Regions from separate parts of the Paenibacillus crassostreae genome, predicted to be linked through region 1. Evidence: riboswitches for the same ligand, from Rfam matches in the RefSeq annotation. Region 1 holds a riboswitch; each other region holds the start of a gene.
What was found. Region 1 has a riboswitch for cyclic di-AMP ahead of LPB68_RS09650 (hypothetical protein). Riboswitches for the same ligand answer to the same signal wherever they lie in the genome.
Positions count from the first base shown of each region.

Region 1 (7,226 bases):
TCTTTTTTAAGATGTCATGGATAATTGACCCTTGCCAGAATTCCTGCCAGCGTGTTTGTTTCGAATGACCCAACACGATTCGTGTCGCTCGATGTTCCATAGCATATTGAACTAATACGTTAGGTAGTGAACGTCTAGAGCTGAAAGAAAGTTCCTCAAATTCACCATTTACCTTTTTAACTAATTTCACGAGCGAACGTTTAAATGTCTCTGCTTCTCTGCTCATTTTTTTTTGTGGATTCCTAAAGGTGATCACACACAGATCCCCATTTAGTCTTTTTGCAATTTGCTGACCACGCCGAACATAAATGGAACTATTCCAATGATATTGAGCGGACACAAGAATTTTTTCAGTTACGCCTGTCGGACCGTAGTTCCCCATCTCCTCATTATGCTTCTCCAATGAATCATTAACACCTTCAGCAACATGTCGTAGTGCCAATTCACGTAATATCGCTAAATTCCCTCTTTTAAAAACAGTATCTGTCTCTGCTTGGCTTAACTGCAGTTTCCCCGTCGCAATACGACTCAATAGCGTTTCCGGTGTCACATCAATAAGTCGAACTTCATCTGCTAGCGCAAGCGTATTGGCAGGGACCGTCTCTTCCACTTCAACACCCGTCATTCGACTAGCGACTTCCCTAACACCCTCTAGATCATATATGTTAACTGTGGTGATGACACTTATCCCACGACTGAGCAAAAGCTGAATATCTTCAAGCCTTGTGCGAAAGGGAGCACCCGGTCTATTTCGGTGAGCAATGGCATCTACAAGAACAACTTCTGGGTTCCTTTCCAACAGAACATCTACATTCAAATCCTTCTGTTCAATTCCATTCTTAGTCCAATGAATACTGGGTACACGTTCCAAATCCGCAAGTTGTTCTACCGTTTCAGATCGCTGGGATGTCGTAACGGCACAGATCACAACATTGATCCCTTGCTCCTTGAGAAGTTGCCCTTCTCTGAGCATATGATACGTCTTTCCTGAACCACTTACAGCTCCGATGAGAATCTTTAATCGTCCTCGATGCAACTTGTAAATCGAGATTAGAATTTCTTCGGGTGTTTTTCTTTTGAAGGTTTCCATCGTTCATTACATCCTTTGCTAAACGTCAAAAAATTAAAAAAAAGCCAAAAACAAGCGGATCATATCCGAAATGCCTTGGCTTTTTGTGAGTGAATGGATCGCAATCTTTTATTTTATCATTTCTCCCAAAGCGAGGTTCAACAATAATACGTTGACTCTTGGATCCCCGAATATGCCTAAGTCACGTTCTTTGGTATGGTTATTCACTAATTTTTGTAGCTCAGCCTGATCTAATCCCGTTAAATTACTGATTCGTGGAATTTGAGCTGTGGCTGAAGCTGGTGAAATATCTGGGTCTAACCCTGATCCAGAATTCGTTACTAGATCAATGGGTAACTTCTCCAAAGGGACATCTGGATTAGCTGCTTCCCAAGCGACCATGGATTCTTGGATCCGTTTCACCAATTCTGGGTTAGATGGCGCATAGTTCATGGATCCAGAACCCGCTCCATTATTCTCAATGCTTGAAACACGACCTTGGAAGAATGCAGGATTGGTAAAGGTCTGTCCTATCAGCTCTGAACCAACGACCTTACCCTCCCCATCTTTCACCATACTACCATTCGCTTGTTGTGGGAAAATCAACTGGGCTATACCGGTACTAACCATTGGATATATTAAACCGCAAAGCACAATCATCACTAAACTGATGCGTGCGGCAACTCCTATCATTGAACTTTTATTGGATGTCTCTACATTGTTCATTGCTATTTCCTGCCTTTCCCTATTATAGTCTACGGCACATAACGCATGCCATCTTATTCCTTCGCGCTTAAATCCACAAGTGTACAATTAGGTCAATGACTTTAATCCCGAGAAAGGGAGCAATAACCCCACCAACTCCATAGATTAGTAAATTGCGACTGAGCAACTTACTTGCGCCCATGGGTTTGTATTTAACACCTTTCATGGCAAGCGGAATGAGCAGTGGAATAATCACAGCATTAAAGATGAGCGCTGAGAGTATTGCCGAGAGCGGTGAACCTAGACTCATCACATTAAGCCCATTCATTTCTGGAATAGCGACCATAAACATCGCTGGGATAATAGCAAAATATTTAGCTACATCATTCGCAATACTGAAGGTCGTTAAAGCACCTCGTGTCATCAATAGCTGTTTACCTATAGCGACAACTTCAATAATTTTGGAAGGATCGGAGTCCAGATCGACCATATTAGAGGCTTCCTTCGCAGCCGTTGTTCCACTATTCATCGCTAAGCCTACGTCGGCTTGAGCGAGTGCGGGAGCATCGTTCGTACCATCACCAGTCATAGCGACTAGCTTACCTTCACTTTGCTCACGACGGATGACTGCAATTTTATCCTCGGGTGTACTCTCCGCTATAAAACTATCTACGCCTGCTTCACGGGCAATGGTCGCTGCAGTTAACGGGTTATCCCCTGTACACATGATGGTCTTGATCCCCATCTGTCTTAATTGGTCGAATCGCTCTTTCATACCCGGTTTTACGGTATCCTTCAAATAAATCAATCCATAAATAATTCCGTCTACTGCCACCGCAAGAGGTGTACCTCCATCCGAAGAGATGACATTCGCCTTATCTTCCAAATCTGCAGGAATGAGTCCTCCTTGAGATTCAACCCACTTCCTTACAGAGTCAACGGCTCCTTTACGTACATGGCGTCCATCTTTGAGATCAATACCACTCATACGCGTCTGTGCTTTGAATTCAACGAATTCGCCACCTACTGCAAGTTGGTCTTCTACGAAATAATCAAGCTTCCTCATGAGTTCAAGGACTGAACGCCCTTCAGGAGTCTCATCCTTCAAGGAACTGATCGCTGCCCAATAACCTAACTCTTTCTTAGTCATTTTACCTACAGGTATAAATTCACTTGCCATACGGTTACCATAGGTTATGGTTCCTGTCTTATCCAGAATCATTGTGTTGATATCACCAGAAGCCTCGACGGCTTTACCCGACATCGCTAACACGTTGAATTGCGTCACACGGTCCATACCAGCAATACCTATGGCGGACAATAACCCACCAATGGTTGTTGGTATTAGACACACTAACAATGAGATAAGAACTGGAATCGGTAGATCAATATCGAAATAATTAGCAATAGGAGCTAAGGTTACAACAACAATTAGAAATATCAATGTCAAGCAAGTAAGCAATGTATTAAGTGCTATTTCATTCGGTGTCTTCTGACGCTGTGCACCTTCTACGAGTGAGATCATTTTATCAATAAAAGACTCACCTGGATCGGCAGTAATTCGCACTGTAATGACGTCACTGACTACCCGTGTACCGCCCGTAACAGAGTTGAAGTCTCCTCCTGCTTCCTTGATCACAGGAGCTGATTCACCGGTTATAGCCGATTCGTCCACAGATGCCAATCCTTCAATGACCTCACCGTCACCAGGGATCATCTCACCACTTGAGACAATCACGACATCGCCTTTACGTAACTCCGTAGAGTTAATAACTTTAATCTCGGAGCCTATTCGTTTATTGGCTTGAATCTCTCTCTTTCCTTTTTTCAAGGAATCCGCTTGTGCCTTCCCACGTCCTTCTGCCAATGCTTCAGCGAAGTTCGCGAACAAGACCGTAAATAACAGAATTAAGAAGACACTAATATTAAATCCTATCTGATCTTCAGTTCCGAAGTACTTTGGAAATAGTACCATCATAAGTACAACAAATGTCCCTACTTCAACTATAAACATGACAGGATTCTTCATCATAAACATCGGATTCAATTTTATAAAGCTTTCTTTAACAGCATGTTTGGCTATTTCACCATTGAACATGCTCTGGCGTTTATTATTCATCGTTCAAGCACCTCGTTCTAATGGAGTGTTAAAAATTCGGCCACAGGGCCTAAAACAATGACCGGAAGGAACGTTAACGCGCCGATCAATAAGACAACACTGATCAATATTCCAATAAATAGCTTGTTATCTGTACGAAATGTACCGATTGTTTCACCTACGGGGTTCTTAGCACTAAGTGAACCTGCTACTGCAAGCATAGCGATAATCGACATGTAACGTCCAAAGAACATTACGAGTCCTGTTGAAACGTTCCAGAATATCGTATTATCTCCTAGTCCTTCAAAACCGGATCCGTTGTTAGCGGCAGATGAAGTGTATTCATATAAGGACTGGGTTAAACCATGGAATCCCGGATTACTTAATGAATCATAGCCCGAAGAGGTTATAAATGAGAGCGCCGTAGGCACTAAGATGATAAATGGATGCACCAGAATAACGAGTGCAATCAGCTTCATTTCCCTGGCCTCGATCTTCCGTCCTAAGAACTCTGGCGTTCGTCCAACCATAAGTCCGCAAATAAAGACACCTAGTATGGCGTACATCAACATGTTAACCAGTCCGACACCTTTACCTCCAAAGACGACATTCAGCATCATTTCACCAAGTGCTGCCATTCCTCCAAGAGGCGTTAATGTATCATGCATATTGTTGACTGATCCCGTTGTCGCAGCCGTCGTAACAGTAGAGAATAGAGTCGATTGTGCTATACCGAATCGAACTTCTTTGCCTTCCATACTACCTTGAGAAGATTCAATACCTAACGAATTGATTGCCGGGTTGCCAGCTTTCTCTGACGTATAACTAATACTTAGGAATATCAAGAACAGAATCATCATGCTTGAGAATATGACCCATCCTTGCTTCTTGTTTTTAGCAAACAGACCAAACATATAAGGTAGTGAGGCTGCTAACATCCACATACTTAATATTTCGATAACATTGGTTAATGGACTTGGATTCTCAAATGGATGTGACGAGTTGGCTCCAAAGAATCCACCACCATTCGTTCCGAGATGTTTAATGGATTCCAACGAAGCGATAGGACCCATCGTTATCTGTTGCTCAACACCTTCAAACGTTGTTACTGTAGCCGTTGGGTCGAACGTTTGGGGTACTTTTAAACCAACTAATACGATCGTAACGATAAAAGCTAGTGGTATGAAGATACGAATAATAGCTTTGGTAAAATCCTGAAAGAAGTTACCTAATCCTTCACCGCGTCGAGTAATCCCACGAATAAATGCAACCGCAATCGCTAAACCTGATGCTGCCGATGTGAACATCATCATCGTAACAAATGCCATTTGGGTTAAATACGTCAATCCACTCTCGCCGCTATAATGCTGTAGATTGGTATTTGTCATAAAACTGATGATCGTATTAAAGGCGAGTGAAGCCTCCATATTCTCGTTCCCACTCGGATTTCCTGGCAGTAATCCTTGAAGACGTAGGAGTACGTAACTAATAACGATTAACACCGCATTCGTAGCAATAAAACTCAGTACGTACTTCTTCCAATTCATACTATTACGATTTCTTAATCCGATCAGCTTGTAGATGACATTTTCCGTTGAACCGAAAACCTTATCCGTTCGGTTAGGTTCATTGGAGAATACATGAAACATATAAGTACCGAGTGGCTTCACCAGCAACAGTAGTACGACAATCACAATTCCTATTTGCAGTAAGTCCATGCTTTATATCCTCCTATAGAGATGAATTTTCTGTTAGTTCACAATATTATGGCAATCCTAGAATTTCTCTGGATTGATTAACGCATATATCAGGTAAATGAAGATGACTAAGGTCAATGCAAGTACAACGATCATTGTTCCCCGCCCCCTCTATCTACCAACGTTCCGCACCAATGTGTGAACAATAACAATAATCCAAATCCAACAATTAACGTGATGACCATATAGACATCCATCATTATGGGAATGCCCCTCTCTCAAGTAGATTTTTGATGATTCATCCTGAGCTTATTTCTCAAGGAGAAATCCAACGTCTCCATTTTTCGTATAAATGACATGATCTGCACCCATTCCTCGATAGACCCCTCGAGGGCTAGAGTATCGGGTTATAATGTATATCTCACGCGTCGTCCATGGACGACATATTTGAAGATATCTACAACTTAAGTTAAGACTACTTTCGAAAATATAAATCCTTCCCACTGCCACATGTGGTACAATCCACTTTTTAGTCATATAAGTATCGATTCTAACAACATGTTTTGCACCCATTTCTAGGTAATCCAGTTCTTCTGTACGGCTGTTAGTCAGCACCGCAAATGACTTTTTATTATAAATTAATTGGTTTACGAATTTCCGTCCGTCCTCATTAGGAGCGATAACCAAAATGACATCATCTTCCATTATTAGGTCCTCCTATACGTTTAAAGACAACAAAAAAGAAGCTCAGCGAAAAAGTAGCTTTCCCAGAGCTTCTTTGTTAGTCCATGACAAAATAAATCCACGAACCAGCCAGAAGGCGGTTTGCTGCCTCTCCCTGTACGCTTACGAGGTTAGCTGTCGGATTCGGGCGAGAGAGTCGCCCTATTCCCGGCTTTGAAATACAATAGCCGAAAAATTCACCCCATGGAAACATCCGGCGTTTACGCAGCAGACATCTCCGATTGGTTCCCCCGTTTCTGAATTTCACAGAATTCAGCGTTCAAGACATTCTTTCAACATCCATCACAATTAATAACCGCAGAGCAGCTTGAGCGCCCTTCGATCGATAGTTTCGATCACAAGATTCATCATTCCTCTCTCAAACTTAAGCTTACGAGGTTAGCTGTCGGATTCGAGCGGTGAGAGTCGCTCTACCTAGATAAGGCTTAATAGCCTTATCTAGGATTCACCCCTGTAGCTTCCTAATTTCGACTCTCACACCGAAAAAAGGTTGCTACGTTTGGTTCCCCCGTTCCCCACCTTAAAGGTAGGGACTCAGCAAAACTAAGAATTGAAAATAATAACAATTTGTATTTCGATATGAATCATACACCCGCCCCAAATTAGTGTAAAGGTGACTCGAGGCCTTCTTAAAAGGAAATTTCAATCATTCAGGTTAATAATGGCGCTTACAATGATATTTCTCTCCTTCCTGCTTGTTCATGCTCTCTATATCTCATTTTTGGATTATTATGATGATTCTTGGGATTTACCCCTATAAACAAAATAGGCCCCGCCAGTTAACTAACCGGCGGAACCTTGTGTCAATATATATTCTAAAAGGGGGTACTTTTAGAATATATATTCTCGCTTAAATTGAGATGATAGAAAGCTTAAAATTTCATAAATTAATTGTTCTTATTTTCGTAGATGA
Region 1 covers NZ_CP017770.1:2,049,390-2,056,615, forward strand. The annotation lists gene LPB68_RS09630 (histidine kinase) at 1-1,090, opposite strand, end outside; gene kdpC (potassium-transporting ATPase subunit KdpC) at 1,199-1,795, opposite strand; gene kdpB (potassium-transporting ATPase subunit KdpB) at 1,863-3,893, opposite strand; gene kdpA (potassium-transporting ATPase subunit KdpA) at 3,911-5,590, opposite strand; gene kdpF (K(+)-transporting ATPase subunit F) at 5,648-5,725, opposite strand; gene LPB68_RS09650 (hypothetical protein) at 5,879-6,274, opposite strand; cyclic di-AMP (ydaO/yuaA leader) riboswitch at 6,399-6,581, opposite strand; cyclic di-AMP (ydaO/yuaA leader) riboswitch at 6,666-6,863, opposite strand.

Region 2 (7,226 bases), 1.7 Mb from region 1:
TAGGGACTCAGTTTTTAGCGGTAGTAATGATGTGTTCAGTAATTGTAGCCTGCGGAGAGGGCACGAAGTCATCGAATTCTTCAACTAACGCATCTGTAGAGGTTACAGCCTCTGGAGGAAATGCTACACCTGCTCCAGCACCTGAAGTGAAAGAACCAGTCTCTGTAAAAACCACGTATTATCCATTTATTGGAGGATTTAATATTTATGCTCTAAAGGACAAGGAATATGATTTGGCAAACGGTGTTAACTTGCAAATTGATGCAATGGGTGCTGCTTCACCGCTGATGGGTTTAATGACTCGAGATACTGATGTAGCTTTTATGACTCTACAAAGCTACATGGTTAGCATTGGTACATTAATTGAAGAAGGAACGGATATTAATTCATTACCGAAAATTGTTTATTTGCATAATGGATCAACAGGTGGTGATGGTATCGTAACAGATAGTGAAAATGAAACGGTTGCTGATTTGAAAGGTAAAACGATAGGTGCTTCGTTTGGTGAGGTTACCCACTATATGTTAGCAAAAGCGTTAGAAACAGAAGGCATGACTATTGATGATATCAAAATGGTAGACATGGGACCAAGTAAAGCAGGATCTGCGTTTGTAGCAGGTAGCATCGATGCAGCGGTTACGTTTGAGCCATATTTATCTGAAGGTGTTAAATCTCGTAATGGAAAAATTATTATCGATACGACAACACTAACAAATACGATTCTTGATGTTGTGGTTGTAAGAGCAGATACAGCTGCTGAAAAACCTGAGTGGGTTACAGGTGTATTGAAGTCGATAGAAGATGCAACACAATTTATTTCAACTGATCTTGAGAGTGCTGCTGAATTAGCGGCTGACGATTTACAGGTGTCGAAAGAAGAGGTTATTGAAATGTATCCTACCTTCTATTTATACACACATGAAGATAATAAAGTGGGTATGGGTGAAAACGGTTGGATTTTTGAAACGATGAAAGATGTACTAGATTTCTATTTGGAAATTGGAACACTTTCAACCACATATGACTATAGCTTATTAATTACAGACGAATTTTTATGGTAAGTATTCGAAAAATAAATATTGGAGGAATCAGATATGATTGAAATTCCTAAGCATAGCGCACTAATTATTGTTGATATTCAAAACTCAGATCCAAATAAAAAACGTGATATTCCAGAAAAAAGAATGAACTATTTGAAAAATGCTGAGCGGGTGACAAATTATTTCCGTGAGCGTGGCGATGTTCCAATTGTTCATATATTAGAAATTCATCGAAAAGATCTTATTGATTTTGGTCGCGAACTTGAAGGTGCTGAAAATATTCATTGTGTCGAAGGAACACCTGAAGCTACTTATTATGAGCCTACAGGTCCAATCGAGGGTGAATATACAATAGAAAAACGCCGTTATAGTGCCTTTTTTGGAACGGATTTAGAAATATTATTACGTGGTTTGAAGGCAGATCATCTTTTCATTATTGGTGGAATGACTGATATTTGTGTGCATTATACAGCAGTAGATGCTCATCAATTTAATTATCATGTTCATGTATTTAAGGAAGCGTGTGGCACGCCAAGTAGTGACGAAGTTGCACAAGCTGCTCTAGATAATATTGAGTATTTTCAAACAGGCTCGGTTATTTCAGTAGAGAATTTATTCAATTAATCTATCTTGAAAGGAGTTAGAACTATGAGAAATATATTAGAAAATAGTGCGTTACTTGTTATTGATATTCAAAACGATATGGAAAGTGATGCTATTCCTGTTATGGAAGGCGGAACATGCATGCTAAATTCACCGAAAATTATAAAGCACTTTCGTGAATTAGAGCTACCTATTATTCAAGTAAGAGAGCTGCATCGTGCAGATTTGAGTGACTTTGGCCGTGAATTAGATGGTGTAGAAAAAATCCATTGCTTGGAAGGTACTTCAGCGGAGGAATTTCATCCATCAACAGCACCAATAGAAGGAGAATATATTATAACGAAGCGTCGATACAGTGCTTTTATAGGAACAGATTTGGATCTGTTATTGCGTTGTAAGGGAATTAAGAGAGTATTTTTAATTGGTGGCTTAACAGATGTATGTGTACGTTTTACAGCAGTAGATGCTCATCAACATGACTATTATTTTAATGTCGTTTCTGATTCAGTGATTGGCTCTAGTCAGCAGGCTCATAAAATGGCGTTAAAAAATATGGAGTATTTACAAACAGGTGCTAATATGACTACGGAGCAAGTTCTTGCGTTAAATTGGGATAAATAAGAGTTGTTGTATACGACAACAGAATTTCCTTAACCAGAGGGGGAATATGAAATTGATTTGAGAAAAGGTGAAGCAGTGAGGCTGGATTAAGCATCAATTATGAGGTTTTAGTAGATTGTGCCGAGTGCCACACGTATATTGGGCGGATCCGGGGTCATGAATCAATTAATTAACAAAAAGTGCAAAAAAAGGGTCATCCTAAAGGTATTAACCTTACAGTATGATCCTTTTTTTTACAACTCAAATGATTTCCATATACGGACATGCTCGCTTAAGGAGTTGTCCAGATGCTAGAATTTCAGTAAGAGAATGATAAGGTGCGTCGGAACAGAGTTTAGATAAAATCGGATCGTACCAAACCCGAAGTCAAAAAGTAAAACATCCATGATTGCGCTTGGGTTCACTACATCTTTCTCCGACTTTCTCAACCCTTTAAAAACCAATTCGTAAGAGTGGTCAATCATTTTACATAATTCTAGTTCTGAAAGAGTACCATCGATCAAGATTGTGTTCCAGTGGTTTTTGTTCAAGTGATATCCCGGAGAAATCGAAGCGTATTGTTGTCGTAAACTTTCCGCCATGAATGGATCACATTTCAAACTGATTTTTAGTTGGTTATTTTGGTTGGAAATTAATGCAAACATTTTGGATTTAAGAAATAGTTATTAAATAAAGAGACACTCTTATAGGCAATAAGGGACGAAGAAGTGTATATTACATTGATGCATCTAAATCGATTTGCGTAATTATGAAATTGATTCTTGAACCTCTATTTCTTATCTTTCGGAAGAGCATAGTGGAAAACATTACATAATAAAAGGTTACAAAATTGTGATATATTAATTGTGCCGAGACTTTCAGACAGAAAGTGTGGAGGATGTAATTAAGTTTGTACAAGAATGTGTAAGTTCTTTACAACTAGGGGTGAATCGCATTTAACATGTGTAGGGTTGACTCCCAATCCGAATCCGACAGCTAACTTCGCAGGCGTTATTATAAGGAGGAGCAATGAAAATCCATTTTAAGAAAATGAAATTTGTACTAGCAGCTGTAGGTATGGCAATGGTGGTGCAAAGTACACCACTTCATGCTTCATCACTTCATGTGGCTAAAGAAGGGGATACATATTACAAGCTTTCACAACAATATGCTGTGAACATGGACAAGTTAATGAAAGCTAATCCCAAAACAAAAGCTGACAATATCTATGCAGGTATCAAACTGAACATTCCAACTTCGGGCAATGTGGTTAAGGCTGCATCTCTGACTAACACAGCTTCCATATTAACAACGTCATCAAACAAAAAAGAGATAGAAGCATGGGGAAAAACATTTAACTATTCCAAAACACTAAAAGTTAAAGCAACGGCATATTCTGCTGCTGCTAGTGAGAATGGTAAATGGGGTGCTGTTGATTATTTCGGAAATTCGCTTGAGTTAGGAACCATTGCTGTAGACCCAAGTATTATTCCTTTCGGTACAAAAGTGCTGGTTACTGGACATAGTCACAATGGTCTTCCTAAAGATGCATTTGTTGCAACAGCAAGTGATGCAGGATCTGCAATAAAAGGCAACCGTATTGATATATTTATTCCAGGAAGTCAGCAGAGTGTTCGAGTATTCGGTTATCAAGATATCGAATTGTATTTCATTGACTAATTAAATCATTCATTCGGATAGATAGAGTATATCTCTATCTATTTTTTGGTTTCAGAAGTTTGAATGAGCATGGGGACAGTTACAAAAGTGTATCCTTTATTTCGTAAAGTCTCAATAATAACAGGTAGAGCTTGAATCGTACCTGTTAGATCCGAACCAATTCCACCACCTGCATGAAAGAGAATAATTGAACCAGGTCCTACATGTGACAGCACATTTTTCTTCACTTCTTCTTTACCAATGCCTTTCCAATCGAGTGAATCCACATTCCAATTGACAATTTTATATCCTTGTTGCTTAGCCCATTTCAACTGAGCTTCCGAAATTTCCCCATAAGGTGGACGAATAAGGCTAGGTCTAACGCCAACCGTATCATAAATGATTTGTTCTGTTGTGAGGATCTGACTTTGAAATTGGGCTAAAGTAATTTTTGTGAATAAAGGATGGTCATAGGAATGATTCCCGATAGCATGGCCTTCCCGATGTATTCTCCTTGTAAGCTCTGGGTAATCCTTAGCACGTTTTCCACCAATGAAGAACGTCGCTGGTACATGATATTTAGATAATATGTCGAGGATGGCAGGTGTGAAACGAGGATCAGGGACATCGTCGAATGTGAGAGCGATTCTTTGATTCTTAGGACCCTTGAGAACCATAGTACCAGGATATTTCTGATGTAGTTCAGATAAGGTAGTTTTAGATTTCTTCTTTAACTTATTACTTGAGTTTTGTTGAAGGTTTGACTTAGAAGATTTATCTTGTGATTGGATTACAGATTCAGAATTATATTCAGTTTTTACCATATTGGACGGTGGGGATGCTTGAACTTCTAATGTTATAGTGGTAAATAGTAAGCTGAATATGCTGAGAAATAACAATGTTTTAAGAAAAGCCATTCTGAACATGTGTACAACCTCCGAATTTTTTGTATGTATAGACGCACATAAATGTTGTTATGCCCCCCTTGTGATAATATTATCCTAAGAATATAAGTGAAATAAGTCACATGAACATATTGTGGCTAATGTTATTTTTAAATCAGTTTCATAATCGCCTATGCAGCTTAAATAAGTTTGCGTAATTATGAAATTGATTTTTAAATCAATGAATTCTGAATGTTGGGGGATTTTCCATGGGGAAAGTAATATCGAATACACAAGTATCCGATCAAGTGTATCTAATGAGTGTTGAAGGTCATGCTGGAGGTCGAACGGGTCAGTTTTATATGCTAAGAGCATGGGGGGATTATCCGATACTATCTCGCCCGATAAGTATATTTAACATATCAGGAGATTCGATTGACTTTCTGTACCAAGTGGTAGGGGAAGGTACGGAACTATTTGCGAGACTTCGTCCGGGTGATCCGATATCTTTAGAAGGACCTTTCGGAAATGGCTTTCCTGATGTCTACGGCAGAGTTGCACTTGTTGGCGGTGGGATAGGGATTGCGCCACTATATTACTGTGCGCAACAGTTACCAAATGCGGATATATATTTAGGTTTTAGTAAAGAAGCATATTTACTTGAACCCTTCAATCAAGTCGCAGGGAAGTTAATGACGAATGTAGGTGGGTTCATTATCGATGATATCGATTTCAATCAATACGATGCCATATTAGCTTGTGGACCTCATGGCATGATGAAGGCGATCCAGAGGAAACAACAACAATCACAGTGTACAGCAGAAGTATATATTTCATTAGAGAATCGTATGGCATGTGGGATTGGAGCTTGTTTAGTGTGCAGTGTGTCATGTCATGATGGTCGAAAAAAAGCTTGCACAGATGGTCCTGTATTTGCTGCAGAGGAGGTGTTGTTACATGATTGATTTAACTTGTCACGTAGCTGGAGTTCCTTTCAAGAACCCTATTGTAATGGCATCAGGGACATTTGGTTTTGGAAGAGAATACGGTCAACGTTATGATATATCCAGTCTCGGTGGAATCAGCGGTAAAGGACTTACTTTGAATCCAAAAGCAGGTAATGAAGGATTGCGCGTCTATGAAACACCATCAGGAATGCTAAATAGTGTTGGGCTTGAGAATCCTGGAATTCCTTATTTCCTTGAGCATGAATGTGCCTATTGGGAGACACTTGATACCGTTAGAATTGCTAATCTAGGTGGTAATTGTTTAGATGATTATGTTCAAGGTGCATTGCTGATCCAAGCAGATCACGATAAAAGGGTAGCATTAGGACAGGTCGTGATAGATATGATCGAATTAAATATTTCATGTCCTAATGTAAAAGAAGGAGGTATAGCCTATGGTGTGAAGACCGTTGCTGCACAAGAAGTTGTCCGACTCGTCAGACAAGCAACTAGCTTACCTTTAACGATCAAATTGTCTCCTAATGCAGAGGATTTGGTTGGGATGGCTTTCATGTGCGAAGATGAAGGGGCGGATGCCATTTCTCTAATCAATACGATATCAGGGATGAAGATTGACGTGCATCGACGTTCAAGTGTGTTCCGCAATTTATATGCAGGGCTCTCTGGACCAGCTATCAAACCCATTGCATTACGAATGGTACATCAAGTGGCACAACATGTGAAGATTCCCATTATGGGGCTGGGTGGTATTGTCTCTGCAACGGATATCATTGAATTTATTATGGCAGGGGCTTCGGTTGTACAAGTTGGGACTTATAATTTCATGAATTTAAATGGGGGTCAGGATTTGCTAGAAGGTTTGGAGCAATTCATGCTAGATGAGAAAATTCAATCATTGGACGAGATCCGTGGAATCGTGTAGATTAAGAACATCATAGTTATGAAAGGTTGATGTAATGTGCATGAATACAATCCCAATGACATTCAAATTACTGAAGTTCCTGTAGGTCGAGATATGATGCTTATCGTCACAGGTGGAGCTGTACATATTGGTGCTATATCAACAGCCTATTATTCCCCTGAAGGGTTGATTGAAGTTCAGACGACAAAGATACCTGGGCATAAAGAGTATACAATTAGTGAGAGTTTAGCGCGTAGAGCTATAGAAGTGTTGAATCGAACAGTTACGATTGCTGCTGGGATACATTATGACAACATCACGAAAAGTGAGATTGAGATGATCGTGGAGATTGTAAACAAGCGAATGGACGAATATTTATTTAATAAAAAATGAAACGTTCTTTGAACTTGATACGTACAACAGATATAACAAAACACATCCCTAGGAGGAATGAAATTTATGTCTATGTTTAAAAGATTACGTGATGTAACGATGTCAAATATCAATAGTTTGATTGATAAGGCTGAAGACCCGATTAAAATGACAGATCAGTATATTAGAGATATGCATG
Region 2 covers NZ_CP017770.1:382,851-390,076, reverse strand. The annotation lists gene LPB68_RS01855 (ABC transporter substrate-binding protein) at 1-1,061, shown strand, start outside; gene LPB68_RS01850 (cysteine hydrolase family protein) at 1,095-1,664, shown strand; gene LPB68_RS01845 (cysteine hydrolase family protein) at 1,689-2,264, shown strand; gene LPB68_RS23820 (MmcQ/YjbR family DNA-binding protein) at 2,555-2,908, opposite strand; cyclic di-AMP (ydaO/yuaA leader) riboswitch at 3,101-3,269, shown strand; gene LPB68_RS01835 (3D domain-containing protein) at 3,273-3,923, shown strand; gene LPB68_RS01830 (polysaccharide deacetylase family protein) at 3,962-4,828, opposite strand; gene LPB68_RS01825 (dihydroorotate dehydrogenase electron transfer subunit) at 5,056-5,751, shown strand; gene LPB68_RS01820 (dihydroorotate dehydrogenase) at 5,744-6,676, shown strand; gene lpdD (prenylated flavin chaperone LpdD) at 6,713-7,048, shown strand; gene LPB68_RS01810 (PspA/IM30 family protein) at 7,115-7,226, shown strand, end outside.
Region 2: linked by a shared signal. The riboswitch ahead of LPB68_RS01835 (3D domain-containing protein) and the one ahead of LPB68_RS09650 (hypothetical protein) in region 1 are both predicted to bind cyclic di-AMP.

Region 3 (7,226 bases), 420 kb from region 1:
TCTTCCTCATGACGTCTAGTCTTTTTGCTCACCTGAACCACCCTCCCTTTCCTTCATTACTTTACGTTCGGAAGGGGTTAAGAATACGGATAGTTTCTGGCTGATCGCAATAGTAGACACGCCAGATTGAATAGATAATAAGCCTTCTAGCATCATTAGTCTAAGCTCAATCTCATTTTTAGAGATACGTTTAAGCTTAGTAGCAATCGGGTGAAAGATAACATAACCAGTGAATATACCTAACAAAGTTGCAATAAAAGCCGCACCAATCGCATGGGCAAGTACAGCCATATCTGACATATCACCCAATGCAGCAATAAGACCTATAACAGCCCCTAATACCCCGAGTGTAGGTGCGTACATACCAGCTTGAGAGAAGATAAGTGAACCAATCTTGTGGCGATCCTCGGTTGCATTGATATCTTCCATTAATACATCACGGACGAAATCTTGGTCATTACCATCAATGATCATGCGCATACCGCTACGCAAGAAATCATCGTTGATTTCTTCGACCTTTGACTCCAAGGCAAGCAATCCTTCGCGTCTTGTGATGGAGGCCCAATCCATAAAGAGAGTAATCATCTCTTTACGATCCATTAGTTGTTGCTTGAAGAAGACAATTTTCACTAATTTCGGGAACCTCTTAAGCTCTTCCATAGGAAAGGCCATGAAGACTGCTGCGGCGGTACCACCTATAATAATTAAATATGCAGCAGGCACCATTAGAGAACTAATCGGAGCGCCCTTAAGAATCATCCCTACGACTACTGAAATAAGACCTAAAACTAAACCAATAACTGTTGAAATTTGCATTATACACCTCATCCATGAGAAATAGAATTGAATCCTTTCATGCCGCCAAATATAAATTGTGAAGATGGACTGTCGCACAAGAGACGCATTATAGTATTTATCGTCAGAAAGGGCTTTTTATTTAAGGGCTAATTTCCTGTATAATAAAATGAATTATTAAAGTTCTGTTACATATGAAATGGAGGATCATAAAATGGGCGTAAAACATGGTCGTGATTATGGGCAAATTCTTAAGGAATTAACGGAAGCTGTAGAACGGATTGCAGATAGTTATTTATTTTTTGAGATGGAAGAAGAGGAGTGGGCTTTGTTACAAAAAGAAGATAAGCTGGAGGTAATGGAGGCACTTGCGGAAGATTTATTTTTTGGACTCGGTACAGAACCATCTATCATTGTTGGAAGTGGGGTTGTGATTCATGATCGAGAGAATCATCGAATCAATATATTGATAGGTGATACAGAACTAGCCTTTGTGCCATTAATCTAATATAGATTGAGCATGAAAGGTTAACTGAAAGAATATAATAATAAAAGGGTAAAGGTCATAGGAGACATTGGTTGATCATGTGGAATGGAAAGGTGGATTCATAAGAGTGACGTATACAAGGGAAGAAGTGGACGTGCATTTGAGTCAGCTTACAGGTTGGAGCCTAGTGAATGAACGCTTTATAGAACGGAGATTCACCTTCTCAAGTTTTATGAGGGGGATTTCATTTGTTGATAAAGTAGCAACGATCTCTGAGGCCTTTAATCATCATCCTCTGATTACCATTGATTATAAGACTGTTATTCTTCGGCTCACTTCTTGGGATGCAGGATATCTAACGGAAATAGATATCAAGGAAGCCAAACAGTATAACGAAGTATTTGAGAAGATGTGTATAAGTGAGAGTCTGAACAATGGTGGAGTCTTGAAAAGTAAATCGTGAATAAGGGTTGAGCGAAGTAGCGCAGAACGGGTATCTTCTAAATAGAGAAGATACCCGTTCTTAATGATGTTATTTCTTTTGAGCTAACCATTGAGCCACATTAGCAACTTCTTCTTCGGCTAGTGTATCTTTGAAAGCAGGCATGATTCCTTTACCTTTGCTTACTAAATTATAAATTTGTTCTGGAGTGAGATGGCTACCTGCATTTTGTAGGCCAGGGCCAACTCCGCCTTGCAATTGATCGCCATGGCAAGATATGCAATTGGCCTTTACTGACGCTTCAGCAGCAGTAGCATCTAATACAACTTCGGGCATACTCGGTTTAGCTTCCTTAGCGACTTCGCTTTTACCAGGCAGTGTGAACATAAGTATGATAGCTAAGGCACATGCGGCGAAGAAGAAACCACTCATGATATATTTTTGCATACTTTTCTTCCTTTCTTATGTAAGCTAATGACTTTATTATAACGGAATAGATACATACATCATAGCCATTGTGACAAAAAAATGAAGAAAAATCCACTATATATTGTATAAACGGCACAATAAAGTGCTATTTATCATAGCGATCAACAGATAATTGATAAACCATACAGTGAAATGGCTGTAATCCATCTGGGGTTAGTCGTTCATAATCATCTGTAATCTCAAACCCCGCCTTGTGATATACCCGAATGGCACGCTTGTTCCAAGTTAAAACTTCTAAGTCAATTTCATCCTCAGGTTTCCGCCGAATAGCTTCTCGGACGATAGATTGTACAAAACTGACACCCAACCCATTTCCGCACAAATCAGGGCAGAGGCTAATCCCGAGGCGAGTCACACCTACCAATGGAAAAAATTGTGCAAAACCGCATAGTTCTCCTTGAGCATTTAATACAGAGACATATTGTTCTTCGCGAATCAAAGGGTCACCAAATTCAATACCTAGCGCCTCCATTTGATCCCAAGGCATCCATCCGTAAATGTCGTAAGGAACAGGATAGTTCCAAGCCGATATCGATCGAGCATGCTCAGCTGTCATTACGGAAATCATAAATTCTGAGAGGGGCATTGTCATACTCCTTTCTGTTAGATAGATAGATGAAATGAAAAAACCTGTGGAGGAGATTATTTAAAATCCCTTCCACAGGTTGGTTGTAGGTATCATTTATTTGTCGATTGCGACAGATTCATATGTAGTATTACTCATGATTCTCTTAGCTCCAACGTAACGGTCATCCCAGTAATTTTCAGTGAGAGGAGTGATTGTGATGCCTTTTGATGAGGAAGAGTGTGCAAACTTACCATTGCCCACATATATTCCAACATGCGATATGCCTTTGCCAGAAGTATTAAAGAAAACTAAGTCGCCTTCTCTAAGATCACTACGCTGAACGGCTGTTCCCATATTAAATTGAGAACCAGATTGATGTGGCAAGTCGATACCTAACTTTCCATAGATATACATTGTGAACCCAGAACAGTCGAAGCCACTAGTGGTTACTCCACCACCTTGATAGGCAATACCTATCGTTGGTGCGATGACCTTATCCATCTGCGAATCTGCGAAAGCGCTTCCAGTCCCAATAGTAAATAAAATCGCTATTCCTAAAGCTACTGCTGAACATGTCTTTTTCAAAAAAAGTAACTCCTTCCGGTGCCTGCGAGGTTAGCTTAAGGATTCGGTTGAAGGTTCCCTATGATCCCTCTAATGCAAGATCAATTCACCCAAGACGGTTCCCCCACTTCCCTTTGTATCGGGAATTCGGCAGATATAATTTACATAAAAGTTACAATACTTATTACAAAGTTGTTACTATGTAATCACTGGAACTATTGTATCAGAGGAATGAGAATTTGGCAATTGTTTCATTCGAATTTGTTGTTATTTTCTTTATTTGAATCAATTTCATAATTACGCTAACAGACAGAATGAATCGCTCCGATGAAATTGATTCTTATATGAAAAAAAAATACCCGTAAGAGGCTGATACCTCTTACGGGTATTTCTAAGCAATATATAGGGTTGCTTAAATTTCAACTGTTTAAATTAAATGACTAATGAGTCTATTGTTAATTGTAAGTCGCTGCTTCATATTTCGCAGTACTCATGATTCGTTTGGCACCTACGTAGCGTTCGGCCCAGTAACTTTGACCGAGAGAGGTGATGATGACACCCTTAGAAGAAGATGAATGCGAGAATTTCCCATTACCTACATATACTCCTACGTGAGATACACCTTTTCCTGAAGTGTTGAAAAAGACTAGATCTCCAGCTCTTAGCTCAGCACGGGATACTTCCTGACCCATGTGGTATTGCGAAGCTGATTGATGTGGTAATGTGATACCTAACTTCAAGAAGACATAACGAGTGTAGCCGGAACAATCAAATCCATTTGTAGTCGTTCCCCCACTCTTGTAATTTACTCCAATGGTACTGTCAACAACTTTTTCTAAAGACGAGTCGGCAAAAACGCTACCTGTTCCGATGGTTAAAGCAAGAGCCATACTTAATGCTGTTGCGGTTAATTTCTTATTCAATGACTGTTCCCCTTCCAATGCCTACGAGGTTAGCTTAAGGATTCGGTTTGAAGGTCCCCTATGATCACTCTGATTCGAGATCAATTCACCCATGATATTGGATCCCCCGCTTCCTGGTGCCCAGGAGTTCGGCTGTTTCATGCACCATAAAAAAGTGACAATAATTAATAACTAGTGATAAGAATTAGATATAAAGATTACAAAGTTGTTACTAATTAGTATTGTAACAGAGGATTTTTAATTTGGCAAACGTCATTCGCATAATAAAGATAAGAAGCCCCTGCCTTTTTTTTGTAAAAAGGGCAGGGGCTTCTTATATCAAGGAGTTATGAAATGTTATGACGAAGATTGATCTATGTTTTGTAAATTTTGGTAAACCACAGATCATATTGAGAGGTAATACGCCACATCTTAAATGAACAAGATATTAGAGGGTAGCTTTGTTGGAGAATAAGAGCAAAGATACCTGACCAGACAAGGGAAATGCCGGTAAATAAACTGAAGGATAACAAACTGAAAAAAGCCAAAGTTAGCGTGATTCCAATAACGGATAAGGCATGTCGAAAGAGAATTAAAGCGGAAGGAATCATATCAGTGTTAGCGATTTTTCCGAATTGCATATACAGGATAATCTGATGTATGACATATCGATATATTCCCCATCCCAGTAGGAAGGGAATGGCTTGAACCAATATAGATGGCGTGATAAAGCTATTAATGGCAATACTATAGAGCTTAGGGATCAACCAATATGCGGGAAGCAGAACTAGTAGTGATTCACACCAATAGAATAGTGTGATTGGTTTCCAATGTAATAGGATGCCTTTGAAAAAGAACACGCCTTTTTCACCTTTTCGTTCTTGGTGAAGTTCATAAAATATACCTGAATGAATCAAAGGTGTGAGAATCATACGAAATAACAACATTCCAAGCAGAATCCATAGATAGTTGTGGACAGTTTGACTATGCATGAGACTTAATTGCCCTTCAACATAGAATAAAATCTGACTTAATTCAGTAGGTGGTGGATCTGGGTAGCGCTGAAGTATCGGGACTACTGCTGAATTCACTAAGCGATATAGAAAGTAACTGAAGAGAAGATGGTATAGAAATAGAATGATTACGACATAGAATTGATTCTTGAGACTGTTCCAGCCATTAGAGATATACGACTTCACCATTTTCACCTCACCATGACAGACTTCCAAGCCCGATTTCGAGCAGCTTGGTGATGCTAATATTCCAGCGGGAGACTTTTTCAGTCTCTAAACCAGCCTTTAAATAGTTGTTAATATATTTATTCTCTAATACAAGTGTGTATTTAGGATCAATGATTGCCCAAGACAGTGGTGATTTGTAGTGTAGTTTGAACTGGATGCTGTCGTCTGCGCCATTCCACATTTTCTGTATAGTGTGACCGTCTGCGAATGTGAATTGAATGGGGACATTAGGGTAGGTCCCATCTTGTCTGTTCACAGTTACGATGGATTCATAGAGTGTTTCTGAACTTTTACTTATTTTCTCTACTGTAATGGTATCGATCGCATAGTCTGTCATTTGTTTTCCATAAACATATTGTTCGAAGTAGGGTTTCCATGATTTATGTGTGACTTGTTCAACAATCTTTTGAAAGTCACGCGTTGATGGGTGAGCGAAGCGGAATTTCCGTGCGTAAGTGTTCATGATTTCTTTCATTTTCTGCTGGCCGACTTGCCGTTCAATCCCCTTTAATACTAACTTGCCGCGATAATAAACATTCTGGGCATAATTATCCTGCGATCCATATTTCCATGCTTCTTGTGTGAGTGTTGTAGGCGAAGAGATAATCGCAGCCTGGATAGGTAGATTCGGAGTGATCCCGAACTCTTGCTCCATTAATTGATCTTCAGCATAAGAAGTGAAGCCCTCGTCTAACCATGCCTCTTCAAATTCATTACTTGCAATCATGCCATAGAAGTATTGATGGCCAATTTCATGAATGACTGTTCGTTCTAGTTCAAAACCAGGTGAATCATTCTTAGCACCAAAAGCTGTAATTAAAGTCGGATACTCCATACCTCCAGCACCATTACCTGCAGCAGGTGGAACAACGACTGATAAGGTTGAGTATGGGTAAGGGCCATACCACTTGCTGAAATGTTTCAAAGCCGCTTCAGCCGCATAGAAATAGCGATCCTTCATGTCCTTATGAGCAGGGTCTAGATATAGCTTGATTCGCACACCAGGAACATCAGGAGAAGAGAAGGGCTTCTCAGCAACAATAAAATCAGGAGATGCTGACCATGCGAAATCATGAACATCATCGGCATAGAATTGGTAAATCTTCTGATCATTAAGAATCTGCGCAGTTTTAATTGGAAAACCTGTAGCTGCAACAATATAATTGTGTGGAACATGAATACGAACATTGTAGATACCAAAATCAGAGTAGAATTCAGAATTACCATGGTATTGATGGAGATTCCAACCTTCTGAGGTTCTTCCTCTTATGCCGGTGGGTTCATAGACGCTGATCTTTGGAAACCATTGTCCAGCCATAACAAAGTTATCTGCGACCCCCATACGGGCGAATATTTGAGGGAGTTTCACTTCGAATTTCATGTTGAGGGTGATGCTCTCACCTCCCTGTACAGGTCGGGGAAGTCTAACTTTAACTAAGCTCGTATCTTTGATGTTTCCATCGTCTGGTTGTACATACTGAATGCGATGCATCAGGGAGATTCCATCTGTGGTCTGGAGATCTGTGAGAATCATTGATCCAAAGCCATCCGTAGGCATGGTATCGTTACGTAGTCTACCGCCAGATTCTTTCATAAAGGTGGTATCCGTGGATGAGAAGGCATTCGGATAAAGATGGAAATATAATTCGGTAACCGTGTTCTTACCAGGATGGGTCCAAGTGATATTCTGTGATCCTTTAAGTACGTTGGCATTCGGATCTAATGACACATCGATATG
Region 3 covers NZ_CP017770.1:2,465,564-2,472,789, reverse strand. The annotation lists gene LPB68_RS11510 (flagellar motor protein MotB) at 1-32, opposite strand, end outside; gene motA (flagellar motor stator protein MotA) at 16-816, opposite strand; gene LPB68_RS11500 (hypothetical protein) at 1,010-1,303, shown strand; gene LPB68_RS11495 (4a-hydroxytetrahydrobiopterin dehydratase) at 1,410-1,745, shown strand; gene LPB68_RS11490 (c-type cytochrome) at 1,815-2,171, opposite strand; gene LPB68_RS11485 (GNAT family N-acetyltransferase) at 2,299-2,805, opposite strand; gene LPB68_RS11480 (C40 family peptidase) at 2,896-3,366, opposite strand; cyclic di-AMP (ydaO/yuaA leader) riboswitch at 3,371-3,508, opposite strand; gene LPB68_RS11475 (C40 family peptidase) at 3,801-4,268, opposite strand; cyclic di-AMP (ydaO/yuaA leader) riboswitch at 4,272-4,412, opposite strand; gene LPB68_RS11470 (hypothetical protein) at 4,622-5,449, opposite strand; gene LPB68_RS11465 (M1 family metallopeptidase) at 5,457-7,226, opposite strand, start outside.
Region 3: linked by a shared signal. The riboswitch ahead of LPB68_RS11475 (C40 family peptidase) and the one ahead of LPB68_RS09650 (hypothetical protein) in region 1 are both predicted to bind cyclic di-AMP.